One region of the Thermus brevis genome, then DNA from elsewhere that is predicted to be linked to it. Evidence: riboswitches for the same ligand, from Rfam matches in the RefSeq annotation. Region 1 holds a riboswitch; the other holds the start of a gene.
What was found. A riboswitch is a leader RNA that binds a small molecule or an ion and turns the genes downstream of it on or off. The one in region 1 is predicted to bind cobalamin.
Positions count from the first base shown of each region.

Region 1 (7,438 bases):
GGCCAGACCTGGGTCCCAGAAGGGGGTGGGGAAACCCTGTTGCCTTCGCCAGAACACCCGCAGGCCCTGCAAAAGGACGAAGAGCCCCGCCCCGATTAGGAGGTGGGGCAGGTAGCTGAGCATCAGGGACAGCCCCTGGTTCACCACGCCGGTCCGCTGGAATAGCCAAAGGAGGAGAAGACTTGCTGCAGCGGTGGACACCACAGAAGGAAGGTAATAAACGGTTCGGAAAAAAGTAACACCTCTCAAAGGTCGATTCAGGGATACGGCCAGAAGAAGGGCCAGGGCCGTTTGAAGGCTGGTGACGATTACGCTGTAAGCCAGGGTATGCTTTAGGGCAGTCAGGAAAAGGGGATCTTGAAATAGGCGTAGATAGTTCCTCAGGCCCACCCACTGGGGTGGGTTGAATAGGTCGTAGTCGGAGAAGCTAAAAAATAAAGTGCGTAGAAAGGCGTAGAGGAAGAAGACCGTCAACGTAAAAACAAAAGGGAAAATGAGGAGAAGGGCGTAAAAGCCCTCGAGGGTCCGCGCCTTGAAACGCATAGGGGTTCCCTTAAGGGGGGCGGCTAAGCCGCCCCCCTTGACGATCACCTTCTGCCCGTAAGGCGATCCAATGCGGTCTGGGCGTCCCTTATGGCTTGATCCACGCTCTTTTGCCCGCTGATCACCGCCTGGATCGCCTCGTTGATGGGCCTCATCCAGTCACCGCCGAACCCCCGGAAGCTGAAGGGGTAAACATTCCCTCCTTGCGCAGTAGAACCCTGGAAGACCACCCGGTTCAGTTCCGACTCCTTGGTGGGGCGTTGGAAGTAGGGATTGTTGGCCAAGGCTCGGCGGCTGGGGATGGCGAGACCACGTTCCAGCACCCACTGCTGGGCCTCAGGGGAGGTGAGAGCCTTTAAAACCTTAACCGCCGCGGCCTTGTTGGCGCTGGCCGCGTTAAGGCTCCAGGAAACAGTGAAGATGAAGTTTCCGCGCTTCCGGGTGACGGGATCCAGGGGCAGGAAGGTGGTGCCGTACCTCAGGTTGGGGGCTTTGTCCCTTAGGAATCCTGCGATCCAAGCTCCCTCGAGGGCCGTGGCAGCCTTCTCGCTACCGAAGCATCCCCCGGTCCAGCCTTCACCCAGGTCCTGGGCAAACTTTGCGGCACCTCGCCGGATGAGGCCGGTGTACCACTCGAAGGCACGCCGGAAGTTCTGGTCCAGGACGGAGTGTCCTTTCTCGTCAAAGGGCTTCCAACCGGTGGCAAAGGCAAAGGCTCCAAAGCGAGCGAAGTCCGCCACCAAGCATATCCCTGCCACATCCTTCAACTGCGACTGCACCTGACGGATTTTGGCTTCAAAGGTTTCCCAGGTATCCTGCTGGTTCGGGTAGGGGACCTTGGCCTCGTCGAAGAGGTCCTTGTTGAAGACCAAGGCCAGGGTGTTGAAGTCCTTGGGGATTCCGTAGAGCTTTCCCCGGTACGTGAAGGCCTGGACCAAGTTGGGGAGGAACTCGCCCACTTCCTGTTTACTAAAGTAAGCGTCCAGGGGCTCTACCCTTCCCGTGGCAAAAAGGCTTTCCGCCCAGAAGATGTCCACATAGAAGAGGTCGGGAGCCGTGCCAGCGGAGAGGGCATTGAAAAGCCACTGCGTATAGTCGCCTTCGATGGGTTGGTAGATAACACGTATCCCTTCCCGGTCCAGCTTAGGCTGGACCACTTCCTTGAGAAGACCGTTGACAATAGCGATGTCTGTACCGCCCCAGCCAGAGATGCGCACCTGGGTCTGGGCCAAGACCAGCCCGAGCATGGCTAAAAAGACAACCAGAATTCTTAGCATACTCCTCCTCCTTCACCAGTCTGCCTAAAGCCTATAGCCTGAAGCCGATCGGGTGAGAGATCCTTTCCCTATTCCACCTCCCTTCGCGCCGTAGAACCCCTGGGAACCAGATGAACAGGCACCCGCTTCCCATATGGGCTCTTTCTCTGTAGGGCTTCCCGGAGAAGCCTTACCGCTTCGCGGGCGATGGTAGGGATGTCCTGGTGGATGGTGGTGAGCCTTTCCCCTACCTCGGGGAGGTCGTCGTACCCCACCAGGCTCACGTCAGCAGGAACATGAAGGCCCAGATCCTCCAAAGCAGCCCAGGCCCCCAAGGCCATTTCGTCGGAGGCGGCAAAAAGAGCCGAGAAGCGCAAGCCCCCTTCCCATGCCCGCCTCACCACCCGGTAGGCATGGAGGGCATCAAAGTTGCCGTCCAGAACCAGCTCCGGGCGCCAAGTTAGCCCCGCTTCCAGAAGGGCCCTCTTATACCCAAGAAGCCGCTCCCTTCCCGCCTGGTGATGTAAGTGCCCCGTGAGAAGAGCAATGTCCCGGTGACCCAGTTCTAACAGGTGTCGGGTGGCCTTATAGCCCCCCTCCTCATCGTCTGGGGCTACCCAGAAGGTTCCGGGATAACAGCCGATGAGCACAAAGGGTACGTTGTTCCTCCGCAGGGTCTCGATGCGGGGGTCGTGGTCATGAGCACCCAGTAAGAGGTACGCCCTAGTCTTCTCTAAAGGTAGGCCGCGGGCATCCGTGGCAACCTCCGTCACCCGCAAACCCAGGCGCCACACCTCCTCGGAGAGGGCTTCCAGCAGGAGGGTAAAGTAGGGTGTATAGCGCCGCACTCCTGGGGCCAGAAGGAGGCCAACGGCCGTGGATTGCCCCACCAGTTCCCTGGCAGCGGCATTGGGAACGAAACCCTGGGTACGAACCACCTCTAACACCCGGGCCCGGGTTTCCGGGCTAACCCCAGGCCGGCCGTTGAGGACTCGGCTTACGGTACCTACGGAAACGTTTGCGAACCTAGCGATCTCTTTTATCGTCAGCTTCTTTTTGGTTTCCATCGTAAACGTTTTCTACAGCTTAACCCAGGGCCCGGCCCGCGTCAAGCCAAGGTTGCCCCGCTAGGATAGGGACATGGGAATATCCGAGCTGGAGGAAACCTTGAGGGCCAAGGCGGAAACGTTCTTGGCCCAAAGGCAAGGCTTCCGGGTTGAGAAAACGGAGGACGTGTTTGCCCGGCGCTTTTACCTTTCCCCGGAACGGGTGGAGGTGGTGAACCACTTGAGGGGAAAACCCCTGGCGGTATTTAACCCCGGGGTAGTGTACAGGGACGGAGTAGTACACCTTTTTGTACGTCTGATCTTCGATTACTACAGCTACGCCTCCAGCGTGGGGTACGTGGCCCTTCCCCTGGAAGACCTGCTCACCGGTCAGCTGCCTGACCCTTTGCCGGTGGAGATCGTCCTTTACCCGACTGAAGTCTGGGAGGCCTCGAGGGGATGCGAGGATCCCCGGGCCCACACCTGTGGCGCAGGCTTCCTCCTCTTCTATACCGGCGTGGGCAAGGTGGGTGAAGCCCGCCTCACCGACCACAAGGATGTCTTTTTCCCAGCCTTGGCCCTGGCCGAGTTCGATCCGGACCTCAAGCTCCGGCGCAAAGGATTGGTGCGAATAGGCCCGGAAGGAAAGGGCCTCCTTCTGCCAGCTAAGGGGGCCACGTTACTCCAGGGGAATGCCGTTCTTCTAAGGCCCAGCCTTGCCGGAGTTCCAGACCTGGGTTGGCGGGGGCGGCTGGATTGGAACAACCTCTCCATCGACCAGTTGGAACCTATCCTGGCCCCAGAGTCCTTTGAGTTTAAGGTGGGGTGGTCCACCAATGCCTACCCCTTGGGGGATGGAACCTATTTGGTGGCCTATCACGGCATCCTCCGCCGGGACTTGTCCTATCGTCATGGTTTCGCATTGCTTTCCGGCGACGGTGAACTTCTCGCTCTGTCCTCCTACCTTTTGGCCCCTCAGGGTCTTGTGGAAACGTACGGGAACCGGCCATTTACCTTGTACGGCAACGGCCTCTTCCTGCACGAGGACGAATTGGTTTTCGTGGGAGGGGTGGGGGACTACGCCGTGGGCGTTTTCACCGCCCCTTGGCAGGAGGTGCTCGGGCGGCTCAAGCCCCTGTAATGGACCGTACCACAAAAGTCTGGGATCGAGCAACCGGGAAAACCAGCGCAGGGTATTGACGGCTTTCCCCAACAAGTTGTAGCCTCCTGGGTAGGACACCCAACACTTGGGGTGTCCCGGCTGCGATGCCAGGCCGACAGGCCTGGACGCCTGCAGGCGGTGGGGGAAGTCCGGTGAAAGTCCGGCGCTGTCCCGCAACGGTAACCGGCTCTGTCCGGAAGCCCGAGTACCCGCTTCGCGGCCTTACCCCGTAGCCCTCGAGGCAAGGGTGAAGGTGGTGATGCCTGTGGGACCTTAGACTCCTAACCCCCCAAAACCCGGTGGCCCAAGGGACCTTGGGCCAGGCGACCTTAGGCAAGTTCTTGCCCAGCATGGGGTTATTCCCCTTGGGCAGGCAGCAGGGATGGTTTAGCTCTTGCGGGCCCAAAGACGGCCCTTGGAGGTCCGTGGTGAGGGAAACGCGCATGGTCTACCCAGTTTTCCCTGGGGAAACCAACCATTACGGGACCCTTTTTGGCGGCACCGCCATGGCCTGGATGGACCAGGCAGCCTTCGTGGCTGCAACCCGCCACGCCAGGCGCAAGGTGGTGACGGTGCACTCGGATGCGGTGGACTTCAAGCGCCCCGTACCCCTGGGCTCCATTGTGGAGCTGGTGGCCCGGGTGGTAGAGGTGGGCCGCACCTCCATGCGGGTAGAGGTGGAGATGTGGGTGGAACCCATTGAGCCAGGTAAGGAAGCCTATCTGGCGGCTAAGGGCGGGTTCGTGCTGGTGGCGGTGGATGGGGAGGGGCGTCCTGTTCCCGTGCCACCTCTGGAGGGGAAGGAATGATCCGTACGCTAGCTTACGGTCTTCCACGGCTCGGTCCTAACCGGGAATACAAAAGGCTTCTGGAGGGCTTCTGGTCAGGTTCCATATCGCGGGAGGATTTTCTCGAGGGCCTGGAGGCTCTCGAGGCCCTAAGGCTCGCCACCTACCGGGAACAGGTGGACCTTTACCCGGCGGGCGAGCTGAGCCTTTATGACCCCATGCTGGACCTGGCGGTGGCCTTGGGCCTTTACCCCCTGGATCCCGGGGACCTGGAGGGCTACTACGCCCTGGCCCGGGGCAAGGAAGCTCTGCCCCTCCGAAAGTGGTTCGGCACCAACTACCACTACTTGGTTCCACGCTTGCCAGAAAGGCCCCGGTATACCCCCCAGCCGGGCTGGGGCCTACCCTATCCCGTAGGCCGGAACCAGGCTTTGAAGGAGGGGCTCCCGACCCTGCTCGGACCCTACACCCTTCTGCGCATGGCGCAAAACCCCCCGGATCACCTGGGAGTACACCTGGAAGCCCTGACGGAAGCTTACGTGGAGCTGGTCCAGCCGGTTAGGGGAAGAACCGTGCTCCTCCAAGAACCCGCCTTGGGGTTGGATGGGGCAGAGGAGAACCTCCCCCACCTTCTGGCCTTCTACGGTACCTTAGCGCAGGAGGTTTCCTTGGTCCTCCTGCCCTACTACCTACCCCCCGCTCCAAGGGTGGTTGAGGCCCTGGCCACCCTTCCCCTTCGCGGTTTGGGGGTAATCCTGGCCCCAGGGATCTCCTTACCCCAAGTACCCAAGGGCACAGCCCTGGTGGTGGAGGTGGTGGAGGGTCTTGGGGTGTGGCGCACCAACCTCCTTGCCCTTGGGAAGGTTCTATCGCCTCTGGCAGAGACCGGGCAGGAGGTGTGGGTGGCTCCCAAAGCACCCTTGTACCACCTGCCGTGGGAAGTAGCGGAACCTTTGCCCGGAGCCTTGGCAGGCCGGTTGGCCTTTGCCCGAGAGCGGCTTAAGGAGCTTGCCCTGCTGAAGGCCATCCTCTTAACGTGGACCACCTCCCAGGAATCGCCGCCCTCGCCTGAGGAGGAAACTGCCTTCGCACAAGCCCGGGCCTGGTACACCCCACCCCCGCCTTGGGACTTCCGCCCCTCCCCAGTGCCGGCCTCGAGGCCACCCAGGGAAGAGCGCTCCAAAGCCCAGCAGAACCTGGCCCTTCCCCCTTTCCCCACCACCACCATAGGAAGCTTCCCCCAAACCAAGGGGCTTCGCGACTTCCGGAAAAGATTGCGCTCCAGGGCTCTTGACCAGACGGCTTACTGGCTGCACATCCAGGAAGCCATCCGGGCAAACATCCGCCTCCAAGAGCAACTGGGCCTGGACGTTTTGGTCCACGGAGAGCCCGAGCGCAGCGATATGGTGGAGTTTTTCGCGGAGCGTTTAGAGGGCTTCTATCCCACCCAGAAGGGTTTCGTCCTCTCCTACGGGAGCCGCGTCTGGCGCCCACCCATCCTCTTCGCCCCGCCCCGCCGGAGGGAGCCTTTGGTCCTTAGGGAAACCCTGTTCGCCCAAAGCCTCACCCCTAAGCCAGTAAAGGCCATCCTTACGGGACCCATCACCCTGGCTGCCTGGAGCTACCTACCCCAGGGGGTGGAGTTCAAAGAAGCGGTAATCGCCCTGGCGGAGGCCCTGCGGGAGGAGGTAAAGGAAGTGGCTTCCCACGGAATCCGGGTGGTGCAGGTGGACGAGCCGGCGCTTCTGGAGAAGCTCCCTTTGAAGGCAAAGGAGCGCCCTGGGTATTTGGCCCTGGTGGGGGAGGCCTTCCTGCGGGTAGTGGGGGAGCTTCCGCCGGAGGTCCAGGTGCACCTCCACCTCTGCCACTCCGATTACGCCGCCTTGCGCCCCTTCCTGGAGGTCATGGACCCGGATGTGGCAAGCCTTGAGGGAGCAAGGCAAGACCCCAGCTTTCTCCAAACCCTCACAGGGCTTTCCCTAGGCCTGGGCCCCGGAGCCTTTGACGTCCACTCCCCCCTGGAGGTTCCGACGGAGGAAATCCTTACCCGCCTTCAAGCCTACCTCCGGTACCTGCCTGCGGAAAGGCTATGGGTGAACCCGGACTGTGGCCTTAAGACCCGGAAGCCCGAGGAGGCCCTGGCCAACCTCAAGAACATGGTGGAGGCAGCCAAGAGGCTTCGGAAGGCCTTTGGAGGGAGCCATGCTCACGGATCCTAGGCCCCACTACCGTCCCTACGAGTATCCGAGGCTTTTAGCCTACCGGGACGCCATCCGGCACAGCTACTGGCTCCACACGGAGTTCAGCTATGCGGCAGACGTCCAGGACTACGCCCTGGCGGGTCCTGAGGTGCGCTCGTTGGTGGAGCGCTCCCTTCTTGCCATCTCCCAGGTGGAGCTTTCCGTGAAGCTCTACTGGGCCCGAACCTACGAGGTCTTCCCCAAGCCGGAGGTGGCCGAGGTGGGCATGACCTTCGCCGAGAGCGAGGTGCGTCACGCCAATGCCTACGCCCACCTTTTGGATCTCCTGGCCCTCGAGGACCGCTTTGCCCAGGCCTTGGAGGAGGAGACCGCCTTAAGGGAACGGCACCGCCACTTAACCGAGGTCCTGGGGTCCGCCTTCCGAGGCGACCTGAGGGGACAC
Region 1 covers NZ_CP102606.1:1,647,323-1,654,760, forward strand. The annotation lists gene KQ693_RS08980 (carbohydrate ABC transporter permease) at 1-543, opposite strand, end outside; gene KQ693_RS08985 (extracellular solute-binding protein) at 588-1,820, opposite strand; gene KQ693_RS08990 (LacI family DNA-binding transcriptional regulator) at 1,889-2,866, opposite strand; gene KQ693_RS08995 (glycoside hydrolase family 130 protein) at 2,940-3,986, shown strand; cobalamin riboswitch at 4,108-4,238, shown strand; gene KQ693_RS09000 (acyl-CoA thioesterase) at 4,451-4,816, shown strand; gene metE (5-methyltetrahydropteroyltriglutamate--homocysteine S-methyltransferase) at 4,813-7,014, shown strand; gene KQ693_RS09010 (ribonucleotide-diphosphate reductase subunit beta) at 6,998-7,438, shown strand, end outside.

Region 2 (7,438 bases), 310 kb from region 1:
AGGGCCAGGCTGAAGCCGTGGGGCTCGGGATAGGGGAGAAGGTGGGTGGTTCTGCCCAGGGTGAAGGCCCAAACCAGGAGGACTCCGCTGGACAACAGGCTCCAGAAAAGCCGCTTCCTTTCCCCTTCCCGGTGGGCTTTCCAAGCCACATACAAGAGGGTTAGGCCCACCGCCAAGGCGGTGTAAAAGGGCAGTTGGTTCCAGTCAAAGACCCAGGTCTGCTGCCTGGTGGTGAGCCAGGGGAAGTGGAAGGGGGGTAGGCCAAAGAGGGTGGGCAGGACGTTGATCCCACCTTGGGGCTGCAAGAGCCAGCGCCAGATGGTGCCGGTGACTACGAAGGAGAGGGCCATGGGAAAGAGGAAGACGGTGCGGAAAAAGCCTTCTCCCTTGGGCCCGCGGTCCAGGGCCATGGCCAGGAGGAGGCCTAGGCCCAGGCTTCCCCCCATGAAAAAGAGGGTGAAGAAGATGAGGTTGACCACGCTTTGGCGGAAACGCACGTCCACGAAGCCGGTGAAGAGTTCACGGTAGTTTTCCAGGCCCACGAAGTGGAGCTCTGGCCTCAGGGCCAGGGCCTGGGCTGGGTTCTTTCCCCAGTCGGTGAGGGACACCCAGAGGTTTTGCCCGATGAAGCCATAGACGAAGATGGCCACCGCCGCCAAGGAGGGAAGGAGGACCAAAAAGGCCGTGATCCGGTCGCGCATGAGGCCTCCGGGAAAAGCCCGTGGGGGCAAAAGCCCCCACGGGCCGAGGGGTTCTAGCGGCCCAAGCCCACCTGGTTGGCGATGGCCTGGGCGGCGTTGGCCGCCGCTTGCGGGTTCCTGCTTTGCAAGAAGATCTCCATCACCGTGCCGAACTGGCTCATGAAGCTTTCGGGTGCCACCGCCCCGTGCACCAAAGAGCCCACGATGCGGTTGGACTTCCAGTCCTTCATGGCCGACTGGCCGTAGGCGTTGTACTTGGCGGGGTCGGAGTCCAGCCGGGCGGCGATGGAGCCCTTCAGGGGGTTAAAGGTGTCCTGCCCCTCCTTGGAGCCCACGAGCTTGAGCCAGTTGATGGCGTTTTGCCGGTTCTTGGCTCCCTTGGGCAGGCCAAAGGAGTCGGAGAGCATCATGAAGATCCCGGAGGTGCCGGGGGACGGGGTCCAGGCGAAGTCGGTGCCGGGCTTGAGCTTCAAGGTGGTGCTCATGTAGCCGGCGGCCCAGTCGCCCATGATGTTGAAAGCGGCCTTGCCCTGGACTACCCGGTCCACCGCCTGTTGCCAGGAAAGCCCCGCGGCGTCCTTGTTGGCGCAATCCAGCACCTTGCCAAAGGTTTCCCATACGGCCACCGCCTTGGGGTCGGTGAACTTTAGCTTGCCGCTCCAGAGGTTATTCCAGCCGTCGGCTCCCAGGGTGGCCAAGGCCACGCTTTCCCAAAGGTGCTGCTGGGTCCAGTTCTCGCCCAGGGCCAGGGGCGCCTCAAGGCCCTTCCGCTTCAAGGTCTGGCAGGTGGCGAGGAACTCCGCCCAGGTCTTGGGCGGGGTCACCCCCCATTCCTTCAGCTTGGCGGGGATGTACCACATGACGTTGGAGCGGTGGATGTTGACGGGCACGCTCCAGATGCCTCCCTTGTAGGAGAGGAGGTCGATGAGGCCCTTGGGGAAGGCTTGGAGCCAACCCTCCTGCCGGAAGAGGCTGGTGAGGTCCTCCATGCGCTCGGCCACCACCCAGGTGCCGATGAGTTCCTGCCCGGCGTGCACCTGGAAGGTATCGGGCGGGTCACCGCCCAGCATGCGGGTCTTCAGGACCGCCTTGGCGTTCACCCCTGCCCCGCCGGTAACCGTGGCGTTGATGACCTCCACACCGGGATACTTTTGCTTATAAAGCCGGATGAGGGCCTCGAGGGCCGGGCCTTCGTCTCCCGCCCACCAGGAGAAGATCTCCAGCTTGCCCGTCTGGGCCAGGGCGCTAAGCCCCAAGGCCACGCCGATCGCCAAAAGCCACTTCCTCATACCTACCTCCATTGCGACGTGGGCTTTCCGCCCACAGGCCGCCCAGCTCGAAAAACCTCACCAAAAAGAGGCTAGCCCCACCCACCGCCGGGGCCAGGTGACCATAAAGGGAAGGTTGCACGGGCAAGGAACGATGGGCTTCCAGGAAGGCATGGGCCGCCAAGGACTGGCGCAAGGATTGCTCCAGGTAGGGGAAGAACTCGGCTGCCTTGCCCCCTATGACCACCCGGGCCGGGTCGTAGGCCACAGCCAGGTTGGCCAGGAAGCGGCCCAAGGCCTCGCCCAAGTGGTGGATGGCCTCGAGGGCCAAAGCCTCCCCCTGCTTGGCCTGCTGGAGCAGGGCCTCGAGGTCCCCCGCCTTTCCGCCTAGGGACCGGTAATGCTCCAAGAGGGCACCGAGGCCCAGTTCGGTTTCCAGGCACCCCACCCGGCCGCAGGCGCAGGGCTTGTGCCCCTGGCCGAGCCAGTGGCCCAGCTCCCCAGCGGCCCCACCCGCTCCCCGCAGGATCCGGCTATCCGATACCACCCCGATTCCCAAGCCCGTGCTGAGCACCAGGTAGGCGAGGTTGGCCTCTCCGTGAAAGAAGACCTCGGACAGGGCCGAGGCCTTGGCATCGTTTTCCAAGGCCGTGGGCAGGGGAAAGTGGGAGAGCAGGGGCCGGAGGTCCAGGTTTTTCCAGCCCAGGTTGGGGGCCAGGAGGAGCCGGTCCTCCACCACCACCCCAGGCAGGGTGAACCCCAGGCCCAAGGGTCCCGGTACATGGGGAAGAACCTCCTGCAGAAGCCGTTCCAGACGTTCCCTCGGACCGGCCTCCCGGGGGTGGCTCCATTCCTTGGCCCATAGAACCTCTCCCCGCCAGTCCAGGGCCAGAAGGACGGTTTCCTCCACCCCCAGTTCCGCGCCTAGGGCAAAGCGGGCGCCAGGGCGCAGGTGCAAGAGGGTGCCGGGCCGGCCCACGGGGGGAGAGGTAAAGGCTCCTTCCTCCAGAAGGCCCTCCTGTAAAAACTCATCCACCAGGCGGCTTACCGCGCTTTTAGCCAAACCGGTAAGCCGGGAAAGGTCCGCCCGGGTAAGGGGGCCCCGCCTCAGGTGGGCCAGGATAGCCCGGCGGTTGAGCCTGCGGATTTCCTGCGTGTCCCCTTTGCGCATCCCAGTTCCTTTCCCCTTGCCCTTTAGTTCGTTCTCGGGACTAAGTAAATCACCCGTCCCCGGATGTGTCAAGCCCTTGCCTTTTTGCCCCATTAGGCTTAGCCTGGCCTTAAGGCCCGCTAGGGCCTCAAAGCCAGGTCCGTTGCCCTGGTGCCTGGGCGCGTAGTCCAGGCTTAAAGTGGGGAAGTCCGGTGCAAGTCCGGCGCTGTCCCGCAACGGTAACCGGCCACGCTTTGGGCTTAAGCTTCGCAGGCCGGAAGCCCGAATACCTGCCAGGGCCGCCCGCCAGACCCCGAGGCGGGCACCTCACGCGGATGGGGGAGCGATGGGGGTTTGCAAAGCCGTTTGCGCCCCTGCCGCTTTCCGGCAGGGGTTTTCCCTACCTCCCCCGGGCCTGGCCCTAGCGGCCTTAGGGAGGTAGGCATGAGGAGAGTTCTTTCGGTTCTTTCGGTTCTTCTGGCGCTGGCCTTTGCTTTTCCCCTTACCCTCACCGACGACCTAGGGCGCACGGTCACGGTCAAGGCACCGCCCAAACGGATCGTCACCATGTTGCCCTCGGTGACGGAAACGGTCTGCGCCCTAGGGGCTTGCGACCGCATCGTGGCCACCGACGACTACTCCGACTGGCCCGAGAGGGTGAAGGCCCTGCCCAAGGCGGGGGGGCTTTACAATCCCAACCCCGAGTTCATCGTTTCTCTGAAGCCGGATCTGGTTCTGGTTTCCAAGTACGGGCGTTTGTACGAAACCCTGGAGCGGGCGGGCCTAACGGTGTATGCGGTGCGCACCGAGACCTACGAGGATATCTTCCGCACCACCCGTACCCTGGGGAAGCTTCTTGGCCTCGAGGCCCAGGCGGAGCGCCTGGTGGCCCAGATTCAGCGGGAGGTGTACCAGGAGGAGTCCCGTGCGGCCAAGGCCACGACCCGGCCCCGGGTTTACTACGAGATCGACCCCACCCCCTACACCGTGGGTCCGGAGAGCTTCATCGGGGTCCTGATCCAAAAGGCCCGGGGGGTGAACATCATCCCCAAGGAGCTGGGCCTTTTCCCCAAGATCGCCCCCGAGTTCGTGGTGGAGAAGAACCCCGAGGTGATCGTGGCCACCTACCCGGGTGCCCTGGAAACCATCCAGGCCAGGCCTGGCTGGAGCCGGGTGAAGGCGGTGCAGACGGGGCGCATCTGCGTGTTTACCGGGGGTCAGGATAGCCTCCTCTCCCGCCCAGGCCCCCGGGTGGCCCAGGGGCTTAGGCTTCTGGTGGATTGCTTCCATGGGCGCTAGGCCATGACCCGGGCCCTCCCCCTGGCCCTTAGGCGGAGCCTGGTCTTTTTCTGGCTCCTCCTCCTGCTCCTCCTGGCCCTGGTGCTGGGGGTAGCCATGGGGGCGGTGAGCCTGCCGCCGGGCGAGGTGCTCCAGGCCCTTTTGGGCCTAAAGGAGAATCCCATCGTCACGGAGATGCGGCTCCCCAGGGTCCTGGGGGGGATGCTGGTGGGGGCGGCCTTGGGGGTGGCGGGGGCCAGCTTCCAGGGGCTTTTCCGCAATCCCCTGGCCGACCCCTACCTCATGGGCTCGGCGGCGGGGGCGGCTTTCGCCGTGACCCTTCTGGCCAGCTTGCTGGGGGGCCTGGCCCCCGCCTTTGCCCAGCACGCCATCTTCCAAAGCCTTCCCCTTTCCGCCACCCTCTTCGGGTTCCTCGGGGCCCTCTCCGCCACCTTCCTCACCCTGGTTCTGGCAGGGGGAGCGGCCCGGACGGGGGAGCTGGTTCTGGCAGGGGTGGTGGTGGGGAGCGTTCTGACCGGGGCCACCACCTACCTGATGATGCAGGACGCCGACCGGGTGCGGGCGGTCTTCGCCTACACCCTGGGCAACCTGGCCTTCATGGGCTGGCCTTCGGTGAAGGCCATGGTCCTTTTTTTCCTTCTGGCCCTTCCCCCGCTGTTGCTTTTAGGGCGGGTGTTGAACGCCCTCCAGCTGGGGGAGGAGGTGGCCCGGAGTATGGGGCTACCCCTCGAGGGCTTGAAACTCCTCCTCCTCCTTGCCGCAAGCCTGTTGGTGGCTGCTGCCGTGGCCCAGGCGGGGATCATCGGTTTCGTGGGCCTGATGACCCCCCATCTCCTCCGGCGCCTCTTGGATGAGGATTACCGCCTGCTTCTGCCTGCTTCTGCCCTAGGTGGGGCGGTCCTCCTAACGCTGGCGGACCTCCTGGCCCGCACCCTTACCCGGCCGGCGGAGCTTCCCGTGGGGGTGGTGACCACTCTTCTTGGGGGGCCATTCTTCCTGTACCTGATGTGGAGGCGGCGTGGAAGGGCTTGAAGCCAATGGGATCGTGGGGCCCTACGCCCTCTTAGGGGTGGACCTGGCCGTAAGGCCAGGGGAGTGGGTGGCCCTTTTGGGCCCCAATGGATCGGGGAAGAGCACCCTTCTAAGGGTTATGGCGGGGCTCCTCCGCCCCAGGGCAGGGGGGGTCTTTCTGGAGGGAAAGCCCCTTCCGGCCTATGGAAGCTATGCCCGGGGCCGGCTCCTCGCCTACCTGCCCCAGGGAGGCCCCTACCCGGAGGGGCTCTTGGTGGAGGAGGTGGTGCGCTTAGGAAGGCTTCCCCACCTGGGCCTTTGGGGGCGGGAAGGGCGGGAGGATGTGGAAGCGGTGGAGTGGGCTTTGGAGGTTACGGGGGCTTCCCGTTTCCGGGGCCGGTACCTGGGTAGCCTTTCCGGCGGGGAGCGCCAGCGGGTTCTTCTGGCCCGGGCCCTGGCGGCTAGGCCCCGCTACCTCCTTCTGGACGAACCCACCACCTTCCTGGACCTGGAATACCAGGGTGGGCTTCTGGCCCTCTTCCAAAACCTGGTTGTCAAGGGGATGGGGATTCTTTCCGTCCTTCACGACCCCAACCAGGCGGCTTTGGCTGGACGGGTGGCGGTGTTGAAAGGAGGACGGCTTTTGGCGGAAGGAAGGCCGGAGGCGGTGCTCACGGAAACCCTTCTGCAAAACCTCTACGGCCCAGGGGTGCGGGTAGCCCACCTCATGGGGAGGCCCCATGTCTACCTGGACGGATAGGGCCAGGCTCTACATCCGGGGCCGGGCTTTCCTCCTGGACCTAGGGGAGGAGGTGGCCTTTTACACGGAATCCGGACCCAAGAGGGCCCGTTACCTCCTGGTGGGTAAGCTTTCCCTGCCCGAGCGCCTGCGGCTTGGCCTGCCCCGGGAAGGAGTTCTCCACTACCCTTTGCCGGTGGACCCCCTGGCCTTTGAGTGGGAGGGGGAGACCCTGATCCTTCCGGGGCTCAGGGTGTATCTGGGAGGGCCTCCGGCCTTTGTGGAAACCCCTTACTACGCCTGGCGGCTGGGGTGAGGCGAAGAAGCCCTTGACGGAAACCCCGCCACGGGGTAGGGTGAACTTACCGACCGTTCGGTCGCCAAACACAGGAGGTGGCGGATGCGGCTAAAGGACAAGGTGGTGCTGATCACGGGAGCGGCCCACGGGATCGGCCGGGCTACCCTGGAGCTCTTTGCCCAGGAGGGGGCCAGGCTGGTGGCCTGCGATCTGGAGGAGGAGCCCCTAAGGGAGGCGGCGGCGGCCACGGGGGCCTTGGCCCTTCCCATGAACGTGGCCGACCCGCTTTCCGTGGAGAGGGGATTCCACGAGGCCCTTCAGGCCATGGGCCGCCTGGACGGGGTGGTGCACTATGCCGGTATCACCCGGGACAACTTCCACTGGAAGATACCCCTGGAGGACTGGGAGGCGGTGTTGAGGGTGAACCTTACGGGAAGCTTCCTGGTGGCCAAAGCGGCCTCCGAGGCCATGCGGGAGCGGAACCCTGGTTCCATTGTGCTCACCAGTTCCCGGGTGTACCTGGGTAACCTGGGGCAGGCCAACTATGCGGCTTCCAAGGCGGGGGTGGTGGGGCTTACCCGCACCCTGGCCCTGGAGCTGGGGCGGTACGGGATCCGGGTGAACGCCCTGGCCCCGGGGTTCATTGAAACTCGGATGACGGCTAAGGTGCCGGAGAAGGTGCGGGAGAAGGCCATCGCCGCCACACCCTTGGGTCGGGCCGGCCAGCCCATAGAGGTGGCCTACGCCGCCCTTTTCCTGGTTTCGGACGAGTCCAGCTTCATTACCGGCCAGGTCCTCTTCGTGGATGGGGGTAGAACGGTGGGGGCTGCTCCCGCCTGAGGGTAGGGAGGCTAGGTCCCCAAGGGGGAACCATGGATTTTTCCCGGCTGGATGGTTTTTTGAAGAGGCAGGTGGCTGAGGGCCTTCTTCCTGGGTACGTGGCCCTGGTGGCCCGGGGGGGAGAGGTGGTCT
Region 2 covers NZ_CP102606.1:1,958,486-1,965,923, reverse strand. The annotation lists gene KQ693_RS10640 (carbohydrate ABC transporter permease) at 1-701, opposite strand, end outside; gene KQ693_RS10635 (ABC transporter substrate-binding protein) at 755-1,990, opposite strand; gene KQ693_RS10630 (ROK family transcriptional regulator) at 1,947-3,140, opposite strand; cobalamin riboswitch at 3,272-3,431, shown strand; gene KQ693_RS10625 (ABC transporter substrate-binding protein) at 3,564-4,418, shown strand; gene KQ693_RS10620 (FecCD family ABC transporter permease) at 4,422-5,450, shown strand; gene KQ693_RS10615 (ABC transporter ATP-binding protein) at 5,437-6,189, shown strand; gene KQ693_RS10610 (hypothetical protein) at 6,170-6,484, shown strand; gene KQ693_RS10605 (SDR family oxidoreductase) at 6,569-7,306, shown strand; gene KQ693_RS10600 (serine hydrolase domain-containing protein) at 7,339-7,438, shown strand, end outside.
Region 2: it holds a riboswitch for cobalamin, as region 1 does, so the genes downstream of both, KQ693_RS10625 (ABC transporter substrate-binding protein) here and KQ693_RS09000 (acyl-CoA thioesterase) in region 1, are expected to answer to the same signal.